3 regions of the Dietzia cercidiphylli genome follow, and region 1 is predicted to be linked to each of the others. Evidence: riboswitches for the same ligand, from Rfam matches in the RefSeq annotation. Region 1 holds a riboswitch; each other region holds the start of a gene.
The links. Region 1 has a riboswitch for cobalamin ahead of ABD250_RS17375 (ABC transporter substrate-binding protein). Riboswitches for the same ligand answer to the same signal wherever they lie in the genome.
Positions count from the first base shown of each region.

Region 2: it holds a riboswitch for cobalamin, as region 1 does, so the genes downstream of both, cobN (cobaltochelatase subunit CobN) here and ABD250_RS17375 (ABC transporter substrate-binding protein) in region 1, are expected to answer to the same signal.
Region 3: it holds a riboswitch for cobalamin, as region 1 does, so the genes downstream of both, ABD250_RS10025 (VWA domain-containing protein) here and ABD250_RS17375 (ABC transporter substrate-binding protein) in region 1, are expected to answer to the same signal.

Region 1 covers NZ_BAAAQG010000024.1:120,778-130,664, reverse strand. The annotation lists gene ABD250_RS17390 (hypothetical protein) at 1-654, opposite strand, end outside; gene ABD250_RS17385 (ABC transporter ATP-binding protein) at 647-1,429, opposite strand; gene ABD250_RS17380 (FecCD family ABC transporter permease) at 1,426-2,613, opposite strand; gene ABD250_RS17375 (ABC transporter substrate-binding protein) at 2,615-3,619, opposite strand; cobalamin riboswitch at 3,736-3,857, opposite strand; gene ABD250_RS17370 (Lrp/AsnC family transcriptional regulator) at 4,015-4,296, opposite strand; gene ABD250_RS17365 (SgcJ/EcaC family oxidoreductase) at 4,331-4,705, opposite strand; gene ABD250_RS17360 (sugar porter family MFS transporter) at 4,883-6,316, shown strand; gene ABD250_RS17355 (GyrI-like domain-containing protein) at 6,515-7,150, opposite strand; gene ABD250_RS17350 (tetratricopeptide repeat protein) at 7,321-7,503, shown strand; gene ABD250_RS17345 (MBL fold metallo-hydrolase) at 7,500-8,348, shown strand; gene ABD250_RS17340 (SDR family NAD(P)-dependent oxidoreductase) at 8,911-9,804, opposite strand.
Region 2 covers NZ_BAAAQG010000012.1:159,436-169,322, reverse strand. The annotation lists gene bluB (5,6-dimethylbenzimidazole synthase) at 1-155, opposite strand, end outside; gene ABD250_RS13045 (precorrin-2 C(20)-methyltransferase) at 152-1,699, opposite strand; gene ABD250_RS13040 (precorrin-8X methylmutase) at 1,696-2,361, opposite strand; cobalamin riboswitch at 2,415-2,529, opposite strand; gene ABD250_RS13035 (nitrite reductase) at 2,529-3,398, opposite strand; cobalamin riboswitch at 3,480-3,672, shown strand; gene cobN (cobaltochelatase subunit CobN) at 3,664-7,566, shown strand; gene cobF (precorrin-6A synthase (deacetylating)) at 7,559-8,371, shown strand; gene ABD250_RS13020 (hypothetical protein) at 8,415-8,552, shown strand; gene ABD250_RS13015 (NTP transferase domain-containing protein) at 8,564-9,887, opposite strand, start outside.
Region 3 covers NZ_BAAAQG010000009.1:14,798-24,684, forward strand. The annotation lists gene ABD250_RS10015 (cobalt-precorrin-4/precorrin-4 C(11)-methyltransferase) at 104-871, opposite strand; gene cbiT (precorrin-6Y C5,15-methyltransferase (decarboxylating) subunit CbiT) at 868-2,130, opposite strand; cobalamin riboswitch at 2,219-2,405, shown strand; gene ABD250_RS10025 (VWA domain-containing protein) at 2,428-4,644, shown strand; gene cobO (cob(I)yrinic acid a,c-diamide adenosyltransferase) at 4,644-5,258, shown strand; gene ABD250_RS10035 (cobyrinic acid a,c-diamide synthase CobB) at 5,252-6,754, shown strand; gene ABD250_RS10040 (ABC transporter substrate-binding protein) at 6,846-8,129, opposite strand; gene ABD250_RS10045 (branched-chain amino acid ABC transporter permease) at 8,161-9,387, opposite strand; gene ABD250_RS10050 (branched-chain amino acid ABC transporter permease) at 9,384-9,887, opposite strand, start outside.

The sequences.
Region 1 (9,887 bases):
CGCGACGTAGATCAGGCAGCAGGACCCTCGAAGAACGAACCGACGGGTGTCGCCCGGTCCCTCGACGTCGACGTAGCGGACCGGCAGCAGCGGCGGGCGGACGACATCGCGGGCCAGTTCGCAGCCACGGGCGGGGTCGCCGGCGGCGCGGCCGGCATCGAGCGCCCTGCCGGCGATCGAGTCCGAGCCGATCGCCCACAGCGCGCGGGGCGCCGCCCCGGAGACCTGCGCGAGTGAGGCGATCACCGCCTCGTGCGCCTCGCACAGCGCCTGCGCGAACGCGGTCACGGACGTCAGCACGCGGTCCGAGCGGGCGGCCCGGAGATATCCGTTCGCCTGGAGGGACACCGTCAGTCGGTCCGGCCGGGGGTCGGGAGCGACACCGGAGGTGAGGAGCATCGTCAGTGGCGCGGCGACGAGGGACGAGCTGGCCGAGTACCACCAGAGGGTGGCGTTGACCCTCGGATCGTCGTGCGCCCACCGTCGCCCGGTGTCCGACACGCGCGCCGCGAGCCAGCGGGGGTCGGTCAGCACCGCCCCGGGGAGGACCTCGGGGCCGTGGGAGATGGTCCGGGCGAACTCGCCGAGCGGTGCGGCGATGTCCGCGTAGGCGGCAGCGAGGCCGGGCGGGGCGCCGGGCGCGGGGTCACTCATCGGCGAGTCCCCAGACGTCCAGCGTGCGGCCGCCGCCCGGCCGCGGCCGCACCTGCCCGCGGACCCTGAACACCTCGGCCAGGAGGGCGGGATCGAGCACCTCCTCGGGCGCACCGGTCGCCACCACCCGGCCCTCGTCGAGGACCACCATCGCGTCGCAGTACTCGGTGGCCATCCGGAGGTCGTGGAGCGTCAGCAGGACCGCCAACCCGCCGGCCGCCAGCTCCCGCAGCAGCGCCAGGACCGAGAGCTGCTGGTGCAGGTCGAGGTGGTTGGTGGGCTCGTCCAGCAGGAGCACCTCCGGCTGCTGCGCCAACGCCCGGGCGATCGACACCCGCTGGCGTTCGCCCCCCGACAGGGCCAGGACGTCGCGGGCCGCCAACCCGGCCAACCCCACACGGTCGAGCACGGTGTCCACCACGTCGGCGTCGTCGGTCCCGAACGGCTCGAACAGCCCGCGTGTCACCGTCCGGCCCAGTCGCACCGACTCCCGGACCGTGATGCCACCCAACGAGACCGGCTCCTGAGTGCTCACGCCCACCGTCCGCGCCAGGGCCCGCCGGCGGAGCGAGGTGATGTCGTCGCCGTCGAGGCGCACCAGTCCGGCGGTCGTGGGCAGGGCCCGGTAGCAGGTGCGCAGCAGGGTCGTCTTGCCACTGCCGTTGGGGCCCACCAGCGCGGTGACCCGGCCGGGTGCGATGGTCAGGTCCACCCCCTCGAGGATCCGGCGACCCCCGAGGTCGGTGGAGACGTCGGCCGCGGTCAGTGTGGTCACGTCGCCGACCTTCCGTAGCGCCGCCACAGCATGATCAGGAACACCGGACCCCCCACGATCCCCGTGACGACGCCCACCGGGAGCTCGGCACCGTCGCTGACGGACCGGGCCGCGATGTCGGCCAGCACCAGGGCCACCGCCCCGAGCACCGCGGCCGTCGGCAGTAACCGGGCCGACGTGCGCCCGGTGACGTACCCGGCGAGGTGCGGGATGAGCAGTCCGATGAACCCGATGGTCCCGGAGACCGCCACCGCCCCCGCGGTGAGCATCGAGACCAGCAGCAACATGAGCAGCCGGAACCGCGGGACGTTCATGCCCATGGCCGTGGCGCCGTCGTCGCCGGTCAGGAGGAGGTCCAGGTGGCGGCTGGACAGCATCACCAGGACGCCCGCGACAGCGAGGATCGAGACCGGGGCCAGGAGCATGGTCCACCCGGCGTCACCGAACCCGCCGGCCAGCCAGCGCATGACGGTGCCCAGTTGGTGGTCGTCGCCCAACACCAACAGCGTGAACGTGTTGAGCGCGCCGAACATCATCGTCAGGGCCGCCCCCACCAGCACGATCGCCGTGGTGTCGTGCGCGCGACGGGCCACCAGGACCACCCCGGCCAGTGGCAGCAGGGCGCCGAGGAAGGCGGCCATCGGGAGCGTGAAGACGCCCCACATCCCGGCACCCACGCCCAGGACGGTCAGGACGACGACGCCGAAGCCGGCCCCGGACGACACCCCCAGCAGGTACGGGTCGGCCAGTGGGTTGCGCGTGACCGCCTGGGCGACGCCTCCCGCCACCGCGAGGGACGCGCCCACCGCCGCCGCCATGAGCGACCTCGGCAGCCGGGACTCGATCACGATCGCCTCGCGGGCCTCGGACCACCACGGGGTGAAGGACCCCGGGGCCACGCGGTGGGCGACGATCGCCCAGACGTCTCCGAGGGGGATGGACACCGACCCCAGAGAGACCCCCACCGCCACGGCCAGGGCGAGAAGCCCCAGCAGCGGAGCGAGGACCAGTCCGAGTGGCCGCCTGCCGCGGCGCGGGCCGGTCTCGCGGCCCGGGCTCGTGGCGCGGAACGGGCTCGTGGCGCGGAACGGTGACGGGAGGCGGGACGACGCCGAGGGGCGGCTCGGAGCCGGTGTCGCCGCATCGCCCGCGCCACCGCCACGGTCGTGGACGACCGTCGCCATATCAGCCACCGAAGGCGTCGGGGTGGAGCTCGCGGGCGATCGTCTCCACCGAGGTCGCCATCCGCGAACTCTCGAAGAAGTCGGCCAGGGGGACCACCACGATGCGGTCGTCGCGGATCGCCGGCGTGGTGGCCATGATGGGCTGGTTGCGCAGGTACTCGATCTTGTCCTCGGCGCTGGTGGCCCCGTAGTCGAGCACGACGATCGCCTCCGGTCGGCGTTCGCCGAGGATCTCCCACGTGGTCTTGAGGTAGGGCCGGTCGCCCTCGATGAAGATGTTGTCGGCTCCCGCGTACTCGCCGATCAGCTGGCCGATGCCGACGCCGCCGATCGTCAGGGGCTCCGCCTCACCGCTGTCGTAGAAGAACGTCGGGGTCCCCGTCACCCCGGCCTCGTCCAGGGTGGCGCGGACCGACTCGATCCGGTCGACGATGCGGTCGGTGAGCTGCTGCGCACCCTCCTCGACGCCGAGGACCCGGCCCAGCTGGGAGAAGTCGGTCTCGAGCATGGAGACGTCCGGGAACCCGTCGCCGCAGTACTCGGAGAACAGGAAGGTGTCGATGCCCGCCGCGTCGAGCGCGTCCCGGCTCCGGCCCTCCTTCTCGTCGAACGCGCTGCGCATGCCGGCCACCACGAGGTCGGGTTCCAGATCGACGATCTGCTCCCAGCTGGGATACTCCTCGGCCAACCCGGGAATCGCCTCGAGTTCCTCGGCGACCTCCGGCAGGACGTCCTCGCGATCGGCATAGCCCCGGCCGACGATCCGATCCCCCGCACCCATCTGGATGAGGGTCTCCGTGACGTGGGCGTTCATCGTGATGATGCGCTCGGGCGGGGCGTCGAACGTGGACTCACGCTCGCAGTTGGTGATGGTCACCGGCTCGGCGAACGCCTCATTCGAGGTGGCGCTCTCCTGAGCCTCGCCGCGGGAGCAGCCCGCGACGACGACGCCCGTGACGAGCAGCGCGGCGAGCGCCGTGGTGGACCTGGACTGGCGACGGAACATGATCAGACCTCGGATCGTGTCGTGTGCCCACGAACACACGAGACCCGCAGGCGGGCGACCGTCGACACCGGCCACCGACCGTGCAGGACTCCGGATCGCAGACCGCGGCGATGGACAGAGTCGCGTACCTCCGGGCAGGTAATCGGGCTCGTCGTCACCGAGGTGACGGCACACCGTTGCGGGTCAGCGCCGGATTCTCACCGGTCTTCCCCTGCGTATCCGGAGATCAGCAAGTCGTGGTGACAGTATGCACATCCGCCTCGACGGCCGCGGGGGCACCTCCCCGGAACACCCACGGGGGGCCGCCGCTGCGGAACCGGATACCGGGCGCGGTGGCATCGGGCGGAGGGCGCGCTGGCCGCGGCGCGGGGCGCGGGGCCGCTGCGGATCGGCGTCTACTCGTCGTACCCCAGGGAGAACGCCGCCTCGAGGTCGTGCTTGGACAGCGCGCGGAACGCGATGTGCGTCTCGGTGTCGACCACGCCCGGGACCTTGTTCAGGCGGTCGGAGACGATGTCGGCCACCTCCTCGTTGCGGCGGGCCCGCACGAGCACGATGAGGTCGATGGTGCCCGTCACCGAGTACACCTCGGAGACCCCGTCGATCTCGGCGATCGCCTCGGCGACCTCGGGGATGCGCGCCGTCTCGGCGTGGACGAAGACGATGGCGGTGATCATGGCCTGAAGGGTAGTCCAGTCGCGCGGCCCCGGTTCAGCGCATGTTCTCCGGCGTCCAGTACGCGCGCATCGACCGGATCTTGCCCTGCTCGTCGTGGGTCATGAGGTCCCACACGTTGATGGTGGCCTTGGAGTCGGCGTCGAAGTGGGTGGTGATCTCGAAGTTGAACAGCAGGTCGTCGCCACACACGCGCGCCTCGAGCACCTCGCCCTCGATCTTCAGCGCCACCACGGACGAGTAGAACTCGCGGATGGCCGCCTTGCCCTCGTGGACGGTGCCGTTGCCGACGGGGTCCTCGACCGTGGCGTTCTCGGCGTAGAGGTCCAGGACCGCCTCGAGGTCGCCGGCGACCAGCGCGGCGATGTAGGAGTCGGCGGTGGCACGGATCTGCTCGGGGGAGGCACTCACGGCGGTGGCCCTTTCGGTATGACGACGAGACACCTCGAGCCTAGAACGTGTTCTCGATCAGAGCGTTCGTACGCCGCAATCGATAAAGAATATGTGACTTGCGCCACATTGGTAGCGGGCCTACGCTCCGTTCACCAGACATCAGGACGTCCATCCGGCCCGGGAACGGGGTACGCCATGTCCACACGGAACGTCTCGGCCAGGAGCTCGGACGAGGAGTCCTTCCACACCGGCAGGGTGGTGATCATCTCCCTGGTCGCCGCGCTCGGCGGGTTCCTCTTCGGCTTCGACACCGCCGTCATCAACGGCGCGGTGGACGCCGTCCAGGAGACCTTCGGCATGAACGCCGGTCTCACCGGGTTCGTCGTCTCCTCGGCCCTGCTCGGCTGTATCGCCGGCGCGTATCTCGCGGGCCGCCTCGCCGACCGCTGGGGGCGCACCCGCGTCATGGTCCTGGCCTCGGCGCTGTTCACCGTCAGTGCGATCGGCTCCGGGCTCGCGTTCGGCCCGTGGGACCTCATCCTGTGGCGGGTGGTCGGTGGCCTGGGCGTCGGCGCGGCCTCGGTCATCGCGCCGGCGTACATCGCCGAGGTGGCCCCGCCCTCGATACGCGGCCGCCTCGGGTCACTGCAGCAGCTCGCGATCGTCTCCGGCATCTTCGTGGCCCTGCTCTCCGACGCCTGGCTGGCAGCCGTGGCCGGAGGCGCGATCGAGGAGCTGTGGCTGGGGATCCAGGCCTGGCGCTGGATGTTCCTCACCGAGCTGGTCCCCGCGATCACCTACGGCGTACTGGCGCTCATGATCCCGGAATCCCCCCGCTACCTGCTGGCCAAGGGGCTGGTCGGCGAGGCGAGGGACGTCCTGCGCACCATCCAGTCCAGCGGCGTCGACAACCGGATCAAGGAGATCCGTGCGACGGTCCGCGAGGACAGGAAGCGGTCGTGGCAGGACATGCTCACCCCGAGCGGCAGGAACCTCCTGCCGATCGTGTGGATCGGCATCGTGCTGTCCGTCTTCCAGCAGGCCGTGGGCATCAACGTGATCTTCTACTACTCCACGTCCCTCTGGCAGTCGGTCGGCTTCACCGAGGCGGATGCGCTCACCCAGACCGTCATCACCTCGGTCACCAACATCGTGGTGACGATCGTGGCCATCGCACTGATCGACAAGATCGGGCGTCGCAGGCTGCTCATGACCGGCTCGGTCGGCATGACCGTCTCGCTCGCGGTGATGGCCCTGATGTTCAGCACCGCCACGATGGGTCCGGGGCCCGACGGCGAACTCGCTCCCCAACTCGGCGACACCCAGGGGCTGGTCGCGCTGATCGCCGCCAACGGTTTCGTCGTGTTCTTCGGGATGTCCTGGGGCCCGGCGGTGTGGGTGCTGCTCGGCGAGATGTTCAACAACCGCATCCGCACGGCGGCGCTCGGTCTGGCGGCGGCCGCCCAGTGGTTGGCGAACTTCGCAGTCTCCACCGCGTTCCCGCCGATGGCCGAGTTCAGCTTGACGTTCACCTACGGCTTCTACGCGGTGTCGGCGCTGCTGTCCTTGCTGTTCGTGGCCAAGTTCATCCCGGAGACCACCGGCCGCTCGCTGGAGGACATGGAGTAGCCCGGCCCCCGCGCAGGCGCTCCGCCGATCCCCCGCCCCGCCCCCGCCAGGCCCGTCGCCAAGAGCGTTCCGCACACATCGGCCGAGAAAGGGGTGCGCGGAACGCTCTTCTCGACGCGGGCCGGGTGGCGGGCCGGGCCGGGCCGGGCCGGGTGGCTGGCGGGTCGGGCGGGCGGGCCGGGCGGGTGGCCGGGACGATCAGGCCGCGTCGTCGGGCGTCCGGACCGGGCAGAACAGATCGGTGCGCAGGGTCGCGGGGTCGATATCCGGCGTGGGTTCGGTGACGTACGACTCCCAGAACGGATTCGCCGGGGCGCGTCCCAGGGAGCCGATCTCGCCCATGAACCCCGCCCACGCCTCGCCCAGACCGTCGTAGGAACCGAGGTAGCTCATCACGGCGACCTCTCCCGCCGGCAGTTCGGATGCCACCACGCGCATCCCGCCAGGGTCCACCGACGCCCCGCCCACCCGATCGGGCAACGGCTCGTCCAGGGGGAAGCCGATCTCCAAATCCGCCATGGGTTCCGGCTCCTGGGCGATCCTCGTGTACAGCGCGAACGCGGCGGCAGCCGGCGTCACCCCCGCGGCGAACAACGCCGGGAACGCCGTGCCGAACGCCGAGTCGAAGAACTCGCTGATGGTGGCCATGGGCACGTTCGTCGCCCGGACGACCGCCGTGGGCACCGCGGGCACCGTGAACAGGCGGACGCCGTCCACGGGCTCCGGGCCGAGGTCGGGGTAGCCGGGGGGCGGACCGTGCGGCTGGTCCCGGGGCGGGACCGGGGACGACGACGACATCATGAGTCCTCCTCGAGCGGCGATGCTGCTGCACATTGTGCTCCTGTCGCCGGCGCCCGGGAAGGGGTTCCGGTCAGCCACGGTGGCGTGGGCGTGGGCGTGGCGGCGGCGTGGGCGAGGGCCGGCGGCGGCGTGGTGGCGGGGGCGGGGGCGTGGTGGTGGTCACGACGAGTGCACCCGCGCAGCCGGACGGGGACACTGGGGGCATGTCGACATTCCGCCTCCGCACGCCGGACCGCACCCTCGATCTGGGCGAGTTCGACAACGCCCAGGAGGCCCTCGAGCACGCCGTGACGCTGCAGCCCGACGCCCATCCGGTCAACGGCGACCTCCAGGTGTTGGTCGGGGACGAATGGCACGAGGTCGCCACGGAGGGGGACATCTCGTGACCCCCGCCGGCTCCGGATCGGTGACGCAGTGCGCCACCTGCGGGGTCGAGCGGGCCGAGCCGGTGCCCGACGTGTGCCCGATCTGCGCCGATGAGCGCCAGTTCGTCCCCGCCGGCGGCCAGCGGTGGACCGACCCCGAGGCGTCGGCCGCGCGCGGCGCGCGCATCGAGTTCATGGAGCGCGAGGCGGACGTGATCAACCTGGTCCACCGGGACTGTCCCGGGATCGGGCAGAAGCCGGCGCTCATCCGCACCGACCACGGGAACGTGATGGTCGAGGCGCCGAACCACATCAGCGAGGAGGCCGTCGCGGCGGTGCGCGGATGGGGTGGCATCTCCGCCCTCATCGCCTCCCACCCGCACATGTACGGGGTCCAGTCACTGTGGTCGGCCGCCTTCGACGACGCCCCGGTCTACGTCTCCGCACCGGACGAGCACTGGCTCGGTCTGCGGCCCCGCAACACCGTGGTGTGGGGCGGCGGCCACCCGGGTGAGGAGATCGAGATCCTGCCGGGGGTCCGGGCCTCACAGCCCGGCGGCCACTTCCCCGGCAGCGCGGTGGTCCACTGGACCGCGCGCGACGGCCGGGGGGTGCTGTTCACGGGCGACACCATCGGCACCGTCGCCGATCCGCGCTGGGTCACGTTCATGCGTTCGTTCCCCAACTGGATGCCCCTGTCCGGCGCGGTGGTCCGGCGCATCGCCGAGCACGTCTCGCGCTACGACGTCGACCGGATCTACGCGAACTTCGGCGGCTGCGTCCCCCGCGACGCCGGCGCCGCCGTCCAACGCTCGGCCGAGCGGTACGCCAGGTGGGTCGACGGCGAGTACGACGCTCTCACTTAGGAGGTGGGTACGGACTCTGAGCCTTCTGCGGCTGTGATCTGCGCGAGTGCGCCGACGCCAACCAACGACGGCTCCTGAGGGCCGCTGTACTGGCATTCTCGGCGTCTACCATGGTCGGACCGGTAGACCTCGATCAAACCATGCTGGTCGGACTCGGACTCGACCGCTACGGCGCACGACGGACCGATGAGGTCGGATACGACAGGACCCGCGCCCGGAGGTCCGGAGGGTGGACACCGTGGACCACCGTCCCGATGCTCTACCTGCACGGCAGCGCCGACTGGTGTGCTCGCGGAGTGGACCCGGCTGGCGTCGGCCCTACCGGTCGGAAGCAGGGCGGAGTCCGTGCGGGACTCCGGTCACTTTCCGCAGGTGGAACAACTCGACCTGGTCGCACGCCTCGTCGAGGACTTCGTCGGCGCCCGGTGACGGGGGTACCCGCACCGCCCACCCTGATCGCGCTCTCCGCGGCCGAGGCCGACGCGTTGGTGGGACGGGTCGCGACGATTCCGCGCCACACCTGGGGGCGGGACGCAGGTGACGACCGGCCGGCGACCGCGAGTCAGGCTCCCGCCGTCTCGGCCTCAGCGAACCCCCATAGCCGTTCGGCGATCTCCGGATCCGAGGCCTCGGCGGTCCTTCCGATGAGCGTGGGCATCCCCCTGAGGTTCCGCAGCCCGTCCGGCCCGGTGTAGCTGCACGGCGGTAGCGGCCGGGTGGCGGCGAACATCGTGGTGAGCGCCGCCTGCGAGGCAGGCTGGGCGAACACCGAGCAGACGCGGGTGATCATCGTGTCGACCACGGCGTTCCCGCTGGCGTTGGTGATCCCGGTCGCCGCCCACCCGGGGTGCGTGAGCTGCACGTCGACCCCCGCCACCGCGGCCTCGGCCCGTCCGTCCCGCAACCGCCGGTCCAGCGCGAGCCCCCACAGCATGTCGCCGAGTTTGGACTGGGCGTAGGCCGCCGCGGGGGTCCACCGACGTCGGCGGAAGTGGGGGTCGTCGAGGTCGAAGGTCGCGGCCTTGTGCGCGTTGGACCCGACGATCACCACGCGGCGGCGGACACCCGGGAGGACGAGGTTCGTGAAGAGGAACGGGCCGAGAACGTTGACGCCGAGCAGCATCTCGACCCCGTCGGCGGTCTCGCGGCGTCGCGGCGTGATGGCACCGGCGTTGTTGACCAGCACGTCGATCGGCTCGGCCTCCCCGCCGCGCAGCTCGTCGGCGGCGCGTCGCACGCTCCCGAGCGAGGCCAGGTCCAACTCGACGACCCGGGACGGGCCCGGGAGCGAGTCCGCGACCTGGTGTCCTCGCCCGGTGTCCCGCACCGCCAGGACGACCCGGGCGCCGCGGTCCGAGGCGGATCGTGCGGTCTCCAGACCGACGCCGCTGGTCGCCCCCGTGATGAGCCACGTCTGGCCGGTCAGGTCCGGGATGTCGATGGTCTTGGTAGTCACCGGCACAGGCTACGTGCCGCGAGGTGCCCGTCAGTGGTGCTATGAGCAGGTTCATCGAGCGGGTCCCCTGGGCGGTCTGGTGA
Region 2 (9,887 bases), on a different contig from region 1:
GTCTCGCGCGGCACCGGGGTGGGGTGGAAGTGCCGGTGGTCGCGGCGGGTGGCGAGGATCCGCCACAGCGCGTCGCGGTCGGGAGCTCCGATTCCGCCTCCGCCTTCGTCGCCGTCGTCGTCGTCGTTTCTCTCACCCCGTGGAGCGGCGGTCATGACCGCACGAACCGCGGACTCCACACCCGCCCCGACTCGGTGACGCGGGTCCCGGACGCGCCCACGATGAGCAGGCACTTCATGTCCACCGAGTCGCAGTCGAGCTCGGCGAGAGTGGTGATGGTCAGGGACTCCTCGGCCCGGCCCACGTCGCGGCCCACCACCACCGGGGTGGCCGGGTCGCGATGCCGGAGGAGGACGTCGCGGGCGGCGGCGACCTGGCGGGTGCGCGAGCGCGAGGCGGGGTTGTAGACCGCCAGGACCAGGTCCGCGGCGGCTATCGCGTCGAGACGACGGGAGATGACCTCCCAGGGCTTGAGCCGGTCGGACAGGCTCATCACGGCGAAGTCCGCGCCGATCGGGGCCCCGGCCCGGGCGGCGACCGCCTGGACGGCGGACACCCCGGGCGCGACCCGCACGTCGATGCGGGAGTACAGCGGGTCCTCGGCGGCCTCGAAGACCGCTGCGGCCATGCCGAACACGCCCGCGTCGCCCCCGGAGACCACCGCCACGCGTTCGCCGGAGCGCGCGAGGTCCAGGGCGAGCCTGGCCCGGTCTACCTCGACGGTGTTGCCCGAGCAGTGCCGGGTGAGCCCGGCGCGCTGGGGGACGCGGTCGACGTAGGGCGCGTACCCGACCACGTGGTCGACGTCGGCGAGCACGCGCTGGGCCTCGGCGGTGAGCCAGTGGTCCGGGCCCGGTCCCAGTCCGACCACGTGCAGCTCCCCGTCCGGGGCGACGTCGCGCACGGTCCCCTCACCCAGTGGCGAGGGGCGCCGCCCGAACGGGTCGACCTGCTGGGAGTCACCCGGGACCACGATGAGCGAGAAGTACGGCACGGTCGCCGGATCGACGTCCCGCACCGGGTGGTGCACCTCGGCGTCGGTCGAGGCGCGTTCGACGTAGACCGCTCCCTCGAGTCGTCCGGCGGCCTCCAATGCGCGGCGCACCGCCGGGAAGTTGCGTCCGAGCTTCATGATGATCGCCCCGTCGGTGTCCGCGAGGCGGCGGGCCAGCTCGGGCTCGGGCAGGGTCCCGGGCAGCACGGTGAGCACGTCCGTCTGGCGGACCAGGGGGGTGGCCGCGGCGGCGGTCGCGGCGGCGAACGCCGGGATGCCGGGCACGATCTCGGTGACGAACCGATCGGCGAGCTTGTCGTGCATGTACATGAAGGAGCCGTAGAACAGCGGGTCCCCCTCGGCCAGCAGGACCACGTCCCGCCCGGCCGCGAGATGGTCGGCCAGGCGTTGCGCGCTGCGATCGTAGAAGTCCGCGATCGCCCCCGCATACCCGCCGGGGTGATCGGTGACGCCCGTGGTCACGGGGTATTCCAGCACCTCCTCGATCGCACCGGCAGGGATCAGACCTGCGGCGATCCGCCTGGCATTGGACTCCTTGCCCCGCCCGGCGTGATAGGCCACCACGTCGGCGTCGCCGATCAGTCGGGCGGCCTTGAGGGTGATCAGCTCGGGGTCCCCGGGACCCACGCCGATCCCGGACAGTCGCCCCGCCTCGCCGGTCGTGCCCGCCGGACCGGCGCTCACTCGGCCACCTGCGCGAGGGCGTTGACGGCGGAGACCGTCATCGCGGACCCGCCGCGTCGCCCGTGGACGGTGACGAAGGGGACGTCGATCCCGTGGTCGTCCGCCAGGCAGGCCAGCGCGGCCTTGGACTCGGCGGCACCGATGAAGCCCACCGGGCACCCGACGATCGCCGCCGGGTGGGGGGCGCCGTCCAGCAGCATTTCGAGCAGGTGGAACAGCGCGGTGGGGGCGTTGCCGATCGCCACCACGGCGCCGTCGAGACGCTCACCCCACAGGGAGAGGGCGGCGGCGGAGCGGGTGGTGCCCATCTGCCGGGCCAGCTCGGGCACGCGGGGATCGGACAGCAGGCACACCACGTCGTTGTTCCGGGGGAGCCGGGACCTGGTGATGCCGGAGGCCACCATGTGGGCGTCGCAGAGGATCGGCGCCCCGGCCTCGAGCGCGGAGCGCGCGGCCCCCACCAGTCCCGGATGCACCTGCAGGTCGTCCACGAGGTCGGTCTGCCCGGTGCCGTGCACCATCCGGACGGCGAGCCGCTCGGCGTCCCGCGGGACGCCCGACAGGTCGGTCTCGCGCCGGATGGTCGCGAACGAGTCGACGTAGATCGCGGGCCCGTCGTCGACGTAGTCGTAGCGGCGTGGCGGCCTGGGGACAGCAGGCATGGGTCCTCCTCGGGGTTCTCGCCCCGGTCAGAAGTCTCAGGCGACGCGTCAGGGAGCGCGTCGATCCCTCGGCCAGTATCTGGCTTGGCGGCCCGTCGAGCGGGCCTCACAGTGGCGGAACCGCCCCGGACTCGCACCGGGTTCCTCGCCGTGGGACAGCGGCGAGTCTACGTGCGCACGGTGAGCACGCCGCGCCACGGGGTGACGATGAGCTCGGTGACGTCGTCGCCGGTGAGGCGATCGATCACGGCGCGGGTGAGGACACCGTCCCCGGCCCCGACATGCTCGATCCTTCCCGAGGAGCCGGGGACCGGTCCGTACGGCAGCGCGGGGATCGGGGTGGGGAGACGCTCATCGCCCGGGCGGGCGGCGGCGAGCGGCACCGGGAGTTCGCGCACGTGCCAGGGCGCGTCGGGGCCGGTACCCCGGGCGGCGGCGAAGTCGCGCGCCAGGTCGAGCAGGCGATCGGCCGCCTCCTCGAGGGGCACCACCGCCGACCAGTCCGCGCCCACCCGGAGTTGCACGGTGTCGGCGTCGAGGGTCGCCAGCCCCAGGTCGCCGGGGCGGTCCACGAGATCGCCGCGGCCGTCGTCGAGGACGAAGAGGAATCGGCCGGACAACCCGGCCAGTCCGGGATCCGCCCGGAGGCCGGCGTCGAGCCGGTCGGTCACGGGCCGGAGGTCGGCCCTCCCGCCGACCAGGCCGGTGAGCGGGGAGACGAGCACGTTGCGGACGAGCTCGTGCGACGGGGCGGGCAGCAGCCCGGTCGCGGCGAGGGCCGTCACGACGTCGTCCGCGAGCCGCCCGTCCCGGCTCATCGGCAGGGCCCGCAGCTGCAGGTTCGCGCGGGTCGTCACGTGCACGTCGTCGTCGCCGTATCTCGCTGCGACCCTGTGCAGCGCGGCGAGGGACTCCGGCGACACGCGCCCTCCGGGTACTCGTAGCCGGACCAGGGCGCCGTCCTCGGCGGGCCACGGGCGCAGCACACCGGGGCACAGGTCGGTGCGGGTGCGGCGGGTCGGTCCGGAAGCTCTCACGGGGCACAGTGTGGCAGCCAGAGGTGGCTCGCGGGGAGCGGGGAGCCGACGGCCGGACATCCGCGGGGGACCGGCGCCGGATAGGCTCGCCGGTGCCGTGGTGCTCGGGAAGCCGGAGGAAAAGCCGGCGCGGCCCTCGCCACTGTAGTCGCGTAAGTCGCGCACCCTCGTCCGTCCCAGAGCGGGGCGGAGACCACTGGGCCCAGGCCCGGGAAGGTCGGTCGCGCGGCGTCGATGCGAAAGCCAGGAGACCGGCCACGGCGTCATGTTCCACGAGGGTTTGGAGAAGAACATGCGCCATGACCGGCGTTCGGCGTCCCCTGAGGACGCCTCGGCACCATCAGATGACGCGGCATCGCCGGAGAACACGGCATCACCGGAGGACACGGCACCGCCTCGGCACTCGAGCCAGCCACCGCGCATCACCCTGCTGTCCACCTCCGACACGGACCTGCTCTCCGCGCGGGCCTCCGGGGCGGACTGGACGCTCGGCAACCCGTCCCGCCTGGACGTCGAGGCGGATCTGCCCGGTCTGCTCGACGGCGCCGACCTGGTGGTGGTCCGGATCCTCGGGTCGCGGCGGTCGTGGGAGCCCGGGTTCGCCGCGGTCATGGCCTCGGGGCGGCCGGTGGTCGTCCTGGGAGGCGAGCAGGCCCCGGACGCCGACCTGATGGAGCTCTCCACCGTCCCGATCGGCATCGCGGCCGAGGCCCACCGCTACCTGGCCGAGGGCGGCGAGCGGAACCTCGCCCAGCTCCACGCCTTCCTGTCGGACACCGTGCTGCTCACCGGGACCGGGTTCGCGCCCCCGGAGAGCGTCCCGGTGTGGGGGATGCCGCCGCGGCCGGGTGCCGCCGATTCCCCCGACTCCCCGGCGAGTGGTCACATACGACGCGATTCCCGGAACGGGACCTGGGAGAACGTGAGCGGAACTGACCAGTCGCCGGGCGTTCCCCGCGTGGACCAGTCGCGGCGCGTTCCCCGCGTGGGAGTGCTCTACTACCGGGCGCACGAGGTGAGCGGGAACTCCGGGTTCGCCCATTCGCTCGCCGACGCGATCGACGCCACCGGGCAGGCCGTCGGCGTGCCCGTGTTCGCCGGGTCCCTGCGATCGGCGCCCGACGAGCTGTTCGACGCACTCGGGACGCTCGACGCGCTGATCGTCACGGTCCTGGCCGCCGGCGGGACCACGCCGGGCGCGGTGAGCGCGGGCGGCGAGGACGAGACGTGGGACGTCGAACGGATCGCCACGCTCGACATCCCGGTCCTGCAGGGACTGTGCCTGACGTGGAGTCGGGAGGACTGGGAGGCCTCCGACGACGGCGTCAACCCGTTGGACTCGGCCAACCAGATCGCGATCCCCGAGTTCGATGGCCGGATCATCACCGCGCCGTTCTCCTTCAAGGAGATCGACGCCGACGGGCTGCCTCGCTACGTCGCCGACCCCGAACGCTGCGCCCGCGTCGCGGGGATCGCGGTCTCGCACGCCCGGCTGCGTCATGTGCCCGCGGCGGACCGCCGGATCGCCCTGGTGCTCTCGGCCTACCCGACCAAGCACTCCCGGATCGGCAACGCGGTCGGCCTGGACACCCCCGTCTCGACCATCCGACTGCTGCGCCGGATGCGCGACGAGGGTTACGACCTGGGCCCCGACGACAGCCCGATCGCCCGGTTCCTCGACGTCGCCGACAGTGGCACCGACAGCACCTACGCCGACGACACCGCCGCCGGCGACGCCCTGATCCACGCCCTGATCGCCGCGGGCGGACAGGACGAGGAGTGGCTGACGAACGCCCAGCTCACCGACAGTCACGTACGGATCTCCACGGACGACTACCTCCGGTGGGCGGCGGACCTGCCCGAGTCGCTGCGCTCGGAGATGGTCGAGGCCTGGGGGCAGGCGCCCGGTCAGCTGTTCGTCAACGACGCCGGCGAGATCGTCCTGGCCACCATCCAGGCCGGCAATGTCGTCCTGCTGATCCAGCCGCCCCGCGGGTTCGGTGAGAACCCGGTGGCGATCTATCACGATCCCGAGCTGGCGCCCTCGCACCACTATCTGGCCGCCTATCGGTGGCTCGCGCGGGGTTTCGGCGCCCACGCGCTGGTCCACATCGGCAAGCACGGTTCGCTGGAGTGGCTGCCGGGCAAGAACGCCGCGCTGTCGGCCGCGTGTGCGACCGACGCGGCGATCGCCGACATGCCGTTGATCTACCCGTTCCTGGTCAACGACCCCGGGGAGGGCGCCCAGGCCAAGCGCCGCGCCCACGCCACGATCGTCGACCACCTGGTGCCGCCGATGGCCCGCGCCGAGTCCTACGGCGACATCGCCCGCCTCGAGCAGCTGCTGGACGAGTACGGCAACATCGCGTCCATGGACCCGGCCAAGCTGCCGGCCATCCGCGCGCAGATCTGGACCCTCATGCGGTCGGCGCACATGCACGAGGACCTGGGCCTGGAGCAGCAGCCCGGGGACGAGGAGTTCGACGACTTCCTGCTCCACGTCGACGGGTGGCTCTGCGAGATCAAGGACGTCCAGATCCGCGACGGACTCCACGTGCTGGGTCAGGCGCCGGACGGCGAGGCCCGGGTAAACCTGGTGCTCGCCATCCTGCGCGCCTCGCAGGTGTGGGGCGGCGAGTTCGGCGCAGTTCCCGGTTTGCGCCGCGCCCTCGGGCTGGGGGAGGACGCCCCGACCCAGGAGGTCGACCGCGTGGAGGCCCGGGCCCGGGCGCTGGTCGAGGACATGGACGCCCGCGGGTGGGACCTCACGGCGGTGCCGCAGGTCCTGACCGCCGCGGGTCTGGATGACGACGACGAGGTCGGCCGCGTCCTGGAGTTCGCCGCCCGCGAGGTGGTGCCGCGTCTGGCCGCCACCGTCGACGAGCTGGATGCGGTGATGCACGCCCTGGACGGCGGGTTCGTGCCCGCCGGACCGTCCGGTTCGCCCCTGCGCGGCCTGGTCAACGTGCTGCCGACCGGCCGCAACTTCTACACCGTGGACCCTCGGGCGATCCCGTCCCGGCTGGCCTGGGAGACCGGCCAGGCGATGGCCGACTCCCTGCTGGACCGCCACGTGGCGGAGACCGGTGAGTACCCGAGCTCGGTGGGACTGTCGATCTGGGGCACCTCGGCCATGCGGACCTCGGGCGACGACGTGGCCGAGGTCCTGGCCCTGCTCGGCGTCCGCCCGGAGTGGGACGAGGCCTCCCGCCGGGTCAACGGTCTCGAGGTGGTCCCGGCCGCCGAGCTCGGTCGCCCGCGCGTGGACGTGACGGTCCGCATCTCGGGCTTCTTCCGGGACGCCTTCCCGCACGTCATCACCATGCTCGACGACGCCGTCCGGATGGTGGCGGACCTCGACGAACCCGCCGAGCAGAACTATGTCGCCGCCCACACTCGCGCGGACCTGGCCGAGCACTCGGACCACCGTCGTGCGACCACCCGCATCTTCGGCTCCGCGCCGGGGTCGTACGGCGCCGGGATCCTGCAGACCATCGAGGCCGGCAACTGGCGGGACGACCGGGACCTGGCCGAGGTCTACACCCGGTGGGGCGGCTTCGCCTACGGCCGCGACCTGGACGGCGTCCCGGCCGCGGACGACATGCGCACCAACTACCGGCGCATCGCGGTGGCCGCCAAGAACATCGACACCCGCGAGCACGACATCGCCGACTCGGACGACTACTTCCAGTACCACGGCGGGATGATCGCGACCGTGCGAGCGCTCACCGGCGCCGAACCCCGCGCCTACGTGGGGGACTCCACCACGCCGGACGCCATCCGCACCCGGTCGCTCGCGGAGGAGACGGTCCGGGTGTTCCGGGCTCGCGTGGTCAACCCCCGGTGGATCGCGGCCATGCAGCGGCACGGCTACAAGGGGGCCTTCGAGCTGGCCGCGACGGTGGACTACCTCTTCGGGTTCGACGCCACCGCAGGGGTCGTGCACGACTGGATGTACGACACGCTGGCCAGGGAGTACGTGCTGGACCAGACCAACCAGGAGTTCCTGCGGCGGTCCAACCCGTGGGCGTTGCGCGGGATGATCGAGCGGCTCTCCGAGGCCGCCGACCGCGGGTTGTGGGCCGAGCCGGACGCCGAGATCATGGACCGGATGCGGCAGGTCTACCTGGACGTCGAGGGCGACCTCGAGGACACCCACGGTGACTGACCGGGTGTCCCGCCTCCCGGCCGGGGAGGCCGGCGGCACCCCGCGCCGCCGGGTGCGGGTGGTGGGGATCGGCTCCGGGGGGCCGGACCAGATCACGGTGGAGGCGATCACGGCCCTGCGGGAGTCCGCCTACGCCGTGGCCGCGGTGAAGGGGGCCTCAGACCCCTTGGTCGATCTCCGTCGGCAGCTACTCGCCCGCCACGCGCCGGGCGTCGAGCTGGTGGGGGTCGCCGATCCGGAGCGGGACCGCTCGTCGCGGTCGACCTCCTCCCACGTCGGGTACCGCGGCGTGGTCCTGGACTGGCACGAGGCCCGGTCCCTGGCGTGGGAGCGGGTGCTGGCGGACCGGCCCGGCGACGTGGCGGTGCCCGTGTGGGGCGACCCCGCCTTCTACGACTCCACGCTGCGGATCGTCGACCGGATCCTCGCCCGTGGCCGGCTCGACTTCGCCGTCGAGGTGATCCCCGGCATCTCCGCTCTACAGGTGTTGGCGGCGCGTCACCGGCTGGTCCTGCACGAGATCGGCGGGACGGTCACCGTGACCACCGGCCGGCGTCTGGCGGAGGTCGTCGCCGGCGGAGCGGACAACGTGGTGGTGATGCTCAACGCGGACCTGCCGCTGGAGGACCTGGCCGACTGGCACATCTGGTGGGGCGGCAACCTCGGCGATGCGGGAGAGTGCCTGCTCGCGGGCAGGGTCGGCGACGTCCTCGGCGAGCTGCGGGGCAATCGTGAGCGGCTCCGCGCGGAGCACGGCTGGGTGATGGACGTGTACCTCCTGCGCCGCCCGGTCGCGGCGGGCTGATACTGTGCCTACACTGGCGCTCCCCCGAGAACAGAGGTGCACTATGGCTTTCCTGAGAAATGCCCTGCGGACCGGCGTCGCGCTCAAGGCCGCCGAGGTGGTCAAGCGTGAGGCGTCCAAGCCGGAGAACCAGCGCAAGGCCCGCGAGTTCGCGGAGAAGATCCGCAACCGCAAGCGCTGACCGCCGCCCGGTCAGATCCAGTCGACGATCTCCACGGGGTCGTCGGCCCCGGCTCCCTCCGGGACCACGGCGAGCGCGGGAGCGCCTGCGAGGTCGGCCAGGTGGGCGGTGCGGACCCGGCCGGAGAGCGCCCATCCGCCGGCCCCGTCGGGGCGGGCCGGCAGGATCCGCGCACGGCCCGGGGCGGAGAGCCGGTCGAGAGCGGTCACCCGGGCCAGGACCGCGGCTCGCTCGCGGCCGGTGAGTGAGTCGACCACCGCGCGGCCAGTGGTGGCGGCCGCGCTCACCGCCGCCAGGGGATTGCCCGGAAGTCCCAGCAGCACGCGGCCGTCGGGCAGCGCCGCCACGATCTGCGAGCCCCCGGGACGGACCCGGACCCCGTCCAGCACGATCGTCGCGCCTGCTCGCTCGAGGGCGGGACGGAGGTGGTCGGCCACCCCGCGGCCGGTCGCGCCGACCAGGACGATGACGTCCACGGTGGGCTGCCCGGGCCCGACCTCGTGTGCGGAACCGGCACCGGTACCAGCCGCGCCGGAGATCAACCGGTCCATGGCATCAATGGTGTCCGGGCAGTGTCCGGGCGGCCCGGCGCAGTCGAACCCCGCCCGCGCGAGGACCCCGCCGAGCAGCGGGCCGACCGTGTCGCGGATCCGGCCCGGCGGCAACGGCGACGGGGTGTCGGCGGGCAGGACTTCGTCGCCCGTCGTCACCACGATCGCGCGCACCGGTCCGCGGACCATGACCGAGGTCAGGCCCGCCGAGAGGGCCGCTGAGGAGAGCGCCGGGTCCAGCGTGACCCCGGCCTCCGCGAGCTCGCGGCCGGCGGCCCAGTCCTCGCCCGCCGGCCGCAGGTCGTCCTGGCCGGCGGCCCCGGGCAAGGCGGTCACGACCGCCGGCCCGGAGCCGTCCCGCGTCACCTCCACGAGCTCGTGGCGGAGCACCCTGTCGCTGCCGACCGGGACGAGTGCGCCGGTCGCGATGGGCGCGGCGGTGCCGGCGACCAGCCCACCGGGCGCACTCGTCCCCGCCCGGAGCGCGGGTCCCGTCAGCCGCCACGGGCCGGGACCGGCCAAGGCGTAGCCGTCCATCGCCGACACCGGTTCGCGCGGCATCGGGTCGGCCGCGACCAGCGGAGCGGCGAGGACGCCCCCGATCGCGGCGAGCGGAGGGCGCGCTGTCGCGGGCAGCGGCACGAGCCCCACGCGCAGGGCGGCTCTCACGTCGGCCAGTGCGATCGGCCCGGAGGCGACCACCTCGGCCCAGGTGTCGACGTCCCGCGCGGGCGCGCCCACTGACACGCGGGTGAGCACCTCGTCGTCGTACAGGGCCCGGACC
Region 3 (9,887 bases), on a different contig from region 1:
CCGCAGGGAGACTCGAGTGTAGATGCCGCCCTCGGAAACCACGAGCACAGCCTGGCACCTCGGCCTCCGTGACTGTGGTCGAACTTTCAACTCTGAGTTCCACCTACCCCGCCCCGCCCCGCCGCTTCGCCGCCCTCTCCGGATCCGAGGCGTACAACCACGATTCGGCCTCCCCCGGCCGGACCAGCGCCCGGCCCACCAGGATCACCGCCGCCTGCCGCAGACCGGCGGACTCGACCGCGTCCGCGATGTCGGCAAGTGTGCCCCGCAGCTCGACGCGGTGCGGGCGGCTCGCATTGGCCACCACCGCCACCGGGCAGTCCGCGCCGTGCGTGGGAACCAGCCGTTCGGCGAGCTCGCGGATCCGGGTGATCGCCAGGTGCAGCACCAGCGTCGCGCCGGTGGCGGCGAAGTTCTCCAGCGATTCGGAGGACGGCATCACCGTCGATCGGGCCTGGACGCGGGTCAACACGACGGACTGCACCACCTCGGGCACGGTCAGCTCCACCCCCAGCTCGGCGGCGGCGGCAGCGTAGGCCGGGACGCCGGGCACCACGTCCCAGGGCACGCCCGCTGCATCGAGCCGGCGGGTCTGCTCGGCGAGCGCGGAGTACAGCGACGGGTCACCCGAGCAGAGCCGCACCACCTCGAGCCCCTCGGCGTGGGCGGCGACGATCTCCGCGATGATCCCGTCCAGGTCCAGGTGCTGGGTGTCCACCACCCGCGCATCGGGCCGGCAGTGGTCGAGCACGCCGTCGTCCAGATAGGTGCCCGCGTACAGGCAGACGTCCGCCGCGGCCAGGGCCGCAGCCGCGCGCAGCGTGAGCAGGTCGGCGGCGCCGGGGCCGGCCCCGACGAAGTGAACTGTCACGAGGTCTCCCCTGTCTCCCCGGAGTCCGCCGCAGCGGCGGAATCTGCCATAACAGCGAAGGGCTTAATCGCGCACCACTGCACCACGGCCCGCGCCGGGGCCCAGCCGGTGAACGAGCCGATCGAGTCGGCGTGTTCCACGTGGAACCGTACGAGCTCACCGCCGAACTCCGCGCGGGCATCGATCAGCACCCGCTCCGTCTCGATCGTCACCGCGTGAGCGACCAGCCTGCCGCCGGGACGCAGCGCCTCCCAACACTGCCGCAGCAGGCCGGGCGCGGTGCCTCCGCCACCCACGAACACCGCATCGGGCTGCGGCAGCCCCTCGAGAGCCTGCGGCGCGCGCCCGTGGACGACCTCCAGCGACGGCACCCCCAGCCGCGCGGCGTTCCGCTCCACGCGCGCGGCCCGCTCGGGATCGGCCTCTACAGACACAGTGCGGCAGGACGGGTGTGCCCGCATCCACTCGATGCCCACCGATCCGGCGCCGGCGCCTACGTCCCACAACAGTTCGCCGGCCGACGGAGCAAGCCGCGAGAGAGCCGAGGCGCGTAGGTCGCGGCGGGTGAGCTGGCCGTCGTTCTCGAAGGCGTCGTCGGGCAGTCCTGGGGCCACACCGAGCGGGCGCGAGGTGGGCCCGGCCAGGCACTCCACGGCAAGGACGTGCAGCTGGGGCACCGCGCGGCCCGGATCCCAGTCGCGCGCCACACAACTCTGACGTGCCTCGGCCGGGCTCCCCAGATCGGAGAGGACGGTCAGCACGCTGTCCCCGAAACCAGCGACGGCGAGCGCCCTGGCAACGTCCCCAGGAGTGTGCCGGTCGGCGCTCAACACCACCAGCCGCTGCCCCGGCGCCAGTACACCGGGGAGCTCGCGGTGGTCGCGCAGCACCGCCACCGTCTCGGCTGGCCACCGCATCCGGGCGCGGGCCAGCGCGACCGACGACACCGCCGGCAGCACCTCCACCGACTCCGGGCCGAGCAGGCCGATCAACGTCGTGGCCACCCCGGCCACCAGCGGGTCGCCCGAGGCCAGGGCCACGATCGACCGGCCGCTGTAGCGCGCCAGCAGATCGGGCAGTCTCGAGCGCAGCGGCCGCGGCCATGCCACGCGCTCGCCCACCACCTCGTCCGGCATCATCGCCAGGTGCCGCTCCCCGCCCAGCAGGACGTCGGCGCCCAGGACGGCGCGGCGACGGGCCTCGTCGAGGCCGGCCCAGCCGTCACCGCCGATCCCCACCACGACCACCTGTCCGTTCATGACGCGGAACCCTACCGTCGAACCCGCCCGCCGAGCCCGACCGCCCGGAACGCGAGGACGCTGGGTAGCCTCGGCCAGGAGAGACAACTACACCCCAACAGCACGAGGTGCCCCACGACCCGCCCCAGGCGGTGCGGAGGGGAGAATCAGGGAAGCCGGTGAGAATCCGGCACAGGGCCCGCTACGGTGACCCGGCCTCTGAGGCGAACGCGTCCAGCGCGAACGCCCGAGATGAGCCGGGAAGTCCGGAGACCGGCCTCGCGCTGACCAGCCTGGCAGACGAGAGCGGGAGCCCCCATGCCACTGCACTACCCCTTCAGCGCCGTCGTCGGTTCCGACGACATGGCGCTTGCCCTCCTGTTGAACGCGGTCTCGCCGTCGGCCGGCGGCGTGTTGATCCGCGGAGAGAAGGGCACCGCCAAGTCCACGATGGTGCGCGCGCTCGCCGGGATCCTGCCGCAGATCGAGGTCGTGGCCGGTGACAGGTTCTCCAGCGCCCCGTCCGACCGCGGCACCGACACCCCCGACGGTCCGATCCCCCACGACGCGCCCACCGAGCACCGGCCGGTCCGTCTGGTGGAGCTGCCGATCGGCGCGACCGAGGACCGCATCGCCGGGTCGCTGCACCTGGAGAAGGCCCTGAGCGAGGGCGTCACCGCGTTCGAGCCCGGCCTGCTGGCCCGGGCGCACCGCGGACTGCTGTACGTGGACGAGGTCAACCTGCTCCACGATCACGTGGTGGACCAGCTCCTCGACGCCGCCGCCATGGGCCGGGTGACCGTCGAGCGGGACGGGGTGTCGGTGGAGCACGCCGCCCGCTTCGTCCTGATCGGCACCATGAACCCCGAGGAGGGCGAACTCCGGCCCCAGCTTCTCGACCGCTTCGGCCTCACCGTCGAGGTGTCCGCCCCGCGCGAGGCGGCGCTGCGGGCCGAGGTGATCCGCCGCCGGGTCGCCTTCGACTCCGACCCGGAGGGCTTCTCCGCCACGTTCGCGGCGGACGAGCTGGCCCTGCGCGAGCGGATCGTCGCCGCCCGGGAGCGCGTGGGCGGCATCGAGCTCACCGACTGGGCGCTGACCACGATCGCGACCGTCTGCGCCGGCTTCGATGTCGACGGCATGCGCGCCGACATCGTCACCGCGCGCACGGCCGCCGCCCACGCCGCCTGGGAGGGCCGGACCCGCATCACCCGCGCCGACATCCGCGTGGCCGCGCGCATGGCGCTCCCCCACCGCCGTCGCCGCGCACCGTTCGACGCCCCGGGGCTCGACGAGGACCTCCTCGACCGCCTCCTGGGGGACGACGACGAGCCCGATCCGCGAGACGACGGCCCCGACACGGACGGCCCGGGAGAAGACGACACGAAGAACGACGACGACAACAACACGAGCGACTCCACGACCGGCCAGCAGGACCCGCAGTCCGGCGCATCAGCCGAGGACCCGGGCGACGCCGGAGACACCGAGGGCGCTGAGGGCACCGATCGCACCGAGTCTGATGCGGACGAGGACGGGCCGAGGTCGGAGTCGAGCAACGACACAGACGCCGGCGCTGACGCTGATACCCGCACCGAGACCGGCGACCCGCAGCAGGGGGACCGCGACGCCGGCGAGAACGGCCGACCGGGCGGCGCGGCGACCGAGCCGGGAACGGTCACGGCAGCCTCGGACCCGTATCGCACGCGGCTGCTGACCGTCGCCGGGACCGGCCACGGTGTCTCCGGCCGCCGGTCCCGCGCGACCACCACCACCGGCCGGCGCACCGGCTCGGCCGGGTTCACCGGGTCCGACGTGCACCTGCCCGCCACGATCCGCGCCGCCGCGTCCCATCAGGCGGCGCGGGGCCGCGAGGCCGGCCGCGACGGCGGGCGACTGCTCCTGTCCGCCCGCGACCTGCGTTCGGCGGTCCGCGAGGGCCGGGAGGCCAACCTGGTGTTGTTCTGCGTGGACGCCTCCGGCTCGATGGCGGCGCGCACCCGCATGGAGCAGGTCAAGACCGCCATCCTCTCCCTGCTGCTGGACGCCTACCGCCGCCGCGACAAGGTGGGGCTGGTGACCTTCCGCGGGTCCGGCGCGCAGGTCGCCCTGCCGCCCACCTCCTCGGTGGACGTGGCCGCCGCCCGCCTGGCCGAGTTGCCCGCCGGGGGCCGCACCCCACTGGCGGAGGGGCTGCTCACCGCCGCCGAGCTCCTCCGCGTCGAGAGGGTCCGCGATCCGCAGCGGCGACCCCTCGTCGTCGTCGTGACCGACGGCCGCGCCACCCACGGCCCGGACGCCCTCGCCCGGTCCCGCGCCGCGGCGGCCGGGCTGGCCTCCCTAGGCGTGGCGTCGGTGGTGGTGGACTGCGAGAGCGGCCGGTTCCGCATGGGCCTGGCCTCCGAGCTCGCCACGCACCTGGGCGCCGAGCACATCCCGCTGGGCGAGGTGACGGCCGAGGGACTGACCCGCACCGTCCGCACCCACACGGCCCCTGACCGCCGCACCACGGCGCTGACAGAGGGAGAGGTGGCCTGATGCCGCAGGGACAACCGGCCCGCGTGCCCGACGACGGGCTGAGCACCCGGCAACGCCGCAACAAGCCCCTGATCATGGTCCACACCGGGCCCGGCAAGGGGAAGTCCACGGCCGCGTTCGGCCTGGCCATGCGTGCCTGGAACCAGGGGTGGGACATCGGGGTGTTCCAGTTCGTCAAGTCCGCCAAGTGGCGCATCGGCGAGCAGACGGTGATGGAACGCCTCGCCCGCCTGCACGCCGAGACCGGTGAGGGCGGGCCCGTGGAGTGGCACAAGATGGGCTCGGGCTGGTCGTGGTCGCGCAAGGACGGCACCGAGGAGGACCACGCCGCGGACGCCGCCGAGGGCTGGGCGGAGATCAAGCGCCGGCTCGCCGACGAGCGGCACGACCTCTACCTGCTCGACGAGTTCACCTACCCGATGAAGTGGGGCTGGGTGGACGTCGAGGACGTGGTCGAGACGCTGACCTCGCGGCCCGGTCGGCAGCACGTGGTGATCACCGGCCGCGACGCCGCCCCCCGGCTGATCGAGGTCGCCGACCTCGTCACCGAGATGACCAAGGTCAAGCACCCGATGGACGCCGGCCAGAAGGGTCAGAGGGGGATCGAATGGTGACCGGATCGCGCACCGACCTGCCCCGGCTCGTGGTGGCCGCTCCGGCGTCGGGTCACGGCAAGACCACCGTCGCCACCGGGCTCATGGCGGCCCTGCGGCGCAGGGGCCTGACGGTCTCGGGCCACAAGGTCGGCCCCGACTACATCGACCCGGGCTACCACGAGCTCGCGACGGGGCGGCCGGGCCGCAACCTCGACCCGCACCTGGTCGGCGAGCACAGAATCGTGCCCCTCCTGCTACACGGCGCGCAGGCCGCGCCGCGGCCGGCCGACGTCGCGGTGATCGAGGGCGTGATGGGCCTGTACGACGGCCAGATCGGGGGCGACGGCTTCTCCTCCACCGCCCACGTCGCCGGCCTCACCGACACCCCGGTCCTGCTGGTGGTGGACATCTCCCACGCCTCGCGCAGCATCGCGGCCGTGGTGCTGGGGATGGCGACGTTCGACCCGTCCGTCCGGATCGGCGGCGTGATCCTCAACAAGGCCGGCTCCGTCCGGCACTCGGACGAGGTGCGCCGCGCCCTCGAGCCACTGGGGATCCCCGTGCTCGGGGTGCTGAGCCGGGACGACGAGGTCACCGCCCCGTCCCGCCACCTCGGCCTGGTCCCCGCGGCCGAGCGACCGGGGGCGGCCGGCAGCCTCGACCACCTCGCGGATCGCCTGGCCGCCTCCGTGGACCTGGACGCGGTGATGCGACTGGCCCACACGGCGCCGGCGCTGTCCGGTCCGGCCTGGTCCGCGGAGGAGGCACTGGTCGGGGGCCTGCCCGACTCGGGACCGCCGGCGCTGGCGCTGTCCGGGCCCCGGCGACCGGTCGTCGCCGTGGCGGGGGGCCGCGCCTTCACCTTCCGCTACGCCGAGACGGTCGAACTGCTCGACGCCGCGGGGTGCGACGTGGCCGTCTTCGACCCACTGGCCGACTCCGCCCTGCCCGAGGGCACCGCCGGCGTCTACCTCGGCGGCGGGTTCCCGGAGGTGCACGCGGCGGGACTGGCCGCCAACCGCCCGATGCTCACGGCGCTGCGGACCGCCCTCGGCGCCGGTGTGCCCACCGTGGCCGAGTGCGCGGGACTGCTCTACCTCTGCCGCACCCTCGACGGCGCCCCGATGATCGGGGCGGTGCCGGCGGACGCGGCGATGTCCCCGCGCCTCACGCTGGGCTACCGCCGCGTCACCGCGGGGTCGACGAACCTCCTCACGGTGGCGGGCACCGAGGTCACCGGCCACGAGTTCCACCGCACCACGGTCACCCCGGGCTCCGGTGCGGCCGGCGTGGGCTCCGGGGACGCCGGCGCGGGCACGTCCGGCGCAGCTGCCGCATGGACGTGGGCCGATCGCGTCGAGGGCTTCGCGACCCCGACCCTGCACGCGTCGTACCTCCACACCCACTGGGCCGGGCACCCCGCGATGGCCGCGAGGTTCGCGGCCGAGGTCGCCCGCGTCGCCCGAACTCACGATGCGCAGGGCCGCAGGGACGCGATGCGCTCCACCGGGTGACGTGCGGGGGAGCGTCCCTCAACGAGCCGGCCGCCCGTCGACAGTGGTCGACGGGCGGCCGGTATCCGCTGAGAGGATCACCTCAGGGCGGTCACATCAGGTAGCACGCCTCCGTGTACTCGAAGTCGGCCGCCGTGGGTCCCTCGTACCACTCCTCCTCCAGGACGAGGCCCGTGGGACTGCCCGGCTCGATCCGGTTGATGATGCTCGAGCGGGACGCGTTCTCGTTGACGTCTCCCGAGTAGTCCCCGGCTCCCTCCGCGAACATCCCACCGGTGTCGACCCCCGTCAGCGAGTCGACCGACTCGTAGAGACCGCTTCGGGTGAGCTCATCGTTCTCGACCGCTTGCTCCAGGAGTCCGTGGATGACCGACGAGGCACCCCAACCCAGGACGAACCAGTCATCGGGCTCGGTCCCCATGGATTCGGCGACCTCCCGCATCTCGATGTGGCCTTCCGAGTCGTGGCCCCACGGAGCCACCGCTCCGGCGTGCAGGTAGCGCGCCTCGAGTGCCGGCGCGGCCTGGCTTCCCATCAGACCGGCGCTCCACGTGGGAGTGGAACCGATGAACTGGCCCTCGAACCCCTGCGCGACGGTGGCACCCACGATGGCGCCGGTCTCGATCGCACTGGTGGAGAGGACCACGACGTCCGGTTGATCGGCCAGGATCCGCTGGATCACCGCGGTCTGCTCGTCGGTCCCGCCGGGGGCCGTGGTGTACCGGGTGAACTCGACACCGCGTTCCTCGGCGGCGATCTCCGCGCCCTTGGCGGCGTCGTCACCGTAGTCACCGGGGAAGTGCACCGCGCCGACACTCGTCGCGTCGAAGTTGTCGACGGCGTAGTCCACCATGTTCATGGCCTCGGCACAGTAGCTGGTGCCGAACTCCATGACGCCCTCCTCGAACAGCCAGTTCGACCCCAGGGATGCGGGGACCGTGACGATGTTCTGCTGCCGGGTGTCGTCGAGGATGCCGTTGGTGTGGGCGGTGCCCATCGAGTGGGCCAACATCAGGACCTGGTCCCTGATCTCCCGGTACTCCTGGGAGTGGGTGGTCTCGTTGTAGGCGTTGTCCCGGACGTGGGTCACCATGTCGACCTCGTAGTCGCCGATGCCGCCGTTCTCGTTGACGTTCTGCCAGTAGGCCTGGGAGCCCTCGATCATCGGGGCGCCGATCGGTGAGAACGGTCCCGTCAGGTCGGTGATCGCTCCCAGGTAGATGCAGCCCTTCGAGTCATCGATCGCCTGTGGGCACGGTTCCTCGGTGACGCCGGCGACCTCGGTGTCTCCGCCGTCGTCGCGGCCACAGCCCGCCAGGACCAGGGCGATCGCCGACAGGCCGGCCACCCCGCTGCGTAGTGTCTTCGACTTCATGGTGTTCTCCTCAGGTGTTCAGTGGGTGGGTTCAGTAGGTGAACGGGAAGCTCTTCCAATACATCCGCATTCGCAGCCACACGCCGTACAGACCGCGCGGTTCGAACAACAGGAACGCCACGATGAGGCCGCCGTACAGAATCGCCTCGACCTCGAAGATGTTGGGGCTGGCGTTGGGTGCAGTGGAGATGAACGGGAACAGGTGGGCGACCTCCGCCGAGATCCGGGGAAGTGACGCGATCAGCAGGGCGCCCATGATCGACCCGGAGATGGTCGCGGCCCCGCCGATGAAGACGATGGCGACGAACTGGATCGACATGATCAGTCCGAACTGCTCCGGCCCGAAGTGTCGGTTCGCGACGAACAGCAGTGACCCGCACACGCCGGCGTAGAACGACGAGACCGTGAACGCGATGAGCTTGTAGCGCGCCAGGTCGACGCCCATGACACCTGCCGCGATGTCGCGATCGCGGATCGCCCCGAAGGCGCGCCCGATCCGCGAGCGGGCGATGTTCCGGGCCGCGAGCGCCCCGATCAGGAGGAGTGCGAGGAAGAACCAGTACAGCTTCTGGTCCGAGGTGAACGCACTGTCCAGGGTGAGGTCGTTGCCGAACACGACGGGGCGCGGTGCTTCGCGACCGACTCCCGGCCCCCCGGTGACACTCGACCACTCGGTGAAGATGTAGGTGCCGAGGAACACGAGGCCCAGCGTCACCACCGCGAGATACAGACCCCGCAGCCTGGTGGCCAAGGGGGCGACGACCACCCCGCAGAGCGCCGCCATCGCACCCGCGGCGATGATCCACACCGGGACGAAGGTGATGCCCAGGCCCAGTGCGCGCCCTTCGGGATCGCCGGCCACCACCGATGCGGTGTACGCCCCGACCCCGACGAAGAACGCGTGGCCGAGGGAGATCTGACCTGCGTAGCCGGTGATCAGGTTGAGCCCGATACCGCCGATGGCCAGAACGAGTCCCAGGCCGAGGATCCGCAACAGGTCGTCGCTGACGTTGAACGGCAGGAGTACCGCGATTCCGATGAGTATCGCGGCGCCGACCGCCTTGGCGCGCGTGTTGAACAGCGCCTGTTCCTGCCGGTAACTGGAGTACAGCTCCGGCCGACCGCGGGGCCGTCCGAAGAAACCGGTCCGACCTCCGGCCCCCGACTGCGACGTCGGGGATCCCGATGCGGACCCGGCCGACCCGCGGGACCCGCTCGAGGTATCGGATGGGTCCGCTGAAGATACGAGATGGCTCATACCCGTTCCACCTCCTTGGTGCCGAACAGTCCGTGTGGCCTGACGAGAAGCACCGCCAGCATGATGATCCAGGGCATCAGCGGTCCGAGATTGGTGGTGAGTTCCGGGAACCACTGGTTGTGATAGGTCGACACGACGGCCTGGGCGATACCGATGGTCAGGCCGCCGATGATCGCGCCACCTATCGAGTCGAACCCGCCGATGACGATCGCGGGCAGTGCGATGAGTCCCACCAACCACAGGGTGTTGCCGATAGGACCGCCGGTCGCGGCGAAGATCCCCGCGATCGCGGCCAGCGCACCGGCCATCGCCCACGACAGCGCGAAGATCAGGCTGGCACTCACCCCCTGGGCCATCGCGGCCTCCTGGTCGGAGGCGACCGCCCGCATCGCCAGGCCGACCGAGGAATACCGGAAGAACAGCAGGAGGGCGATGACGATCACCGTGGCGGTGACGAACGCCGCCACGTGCCTGTGTTGGACGACGACCCCGGCGATCAC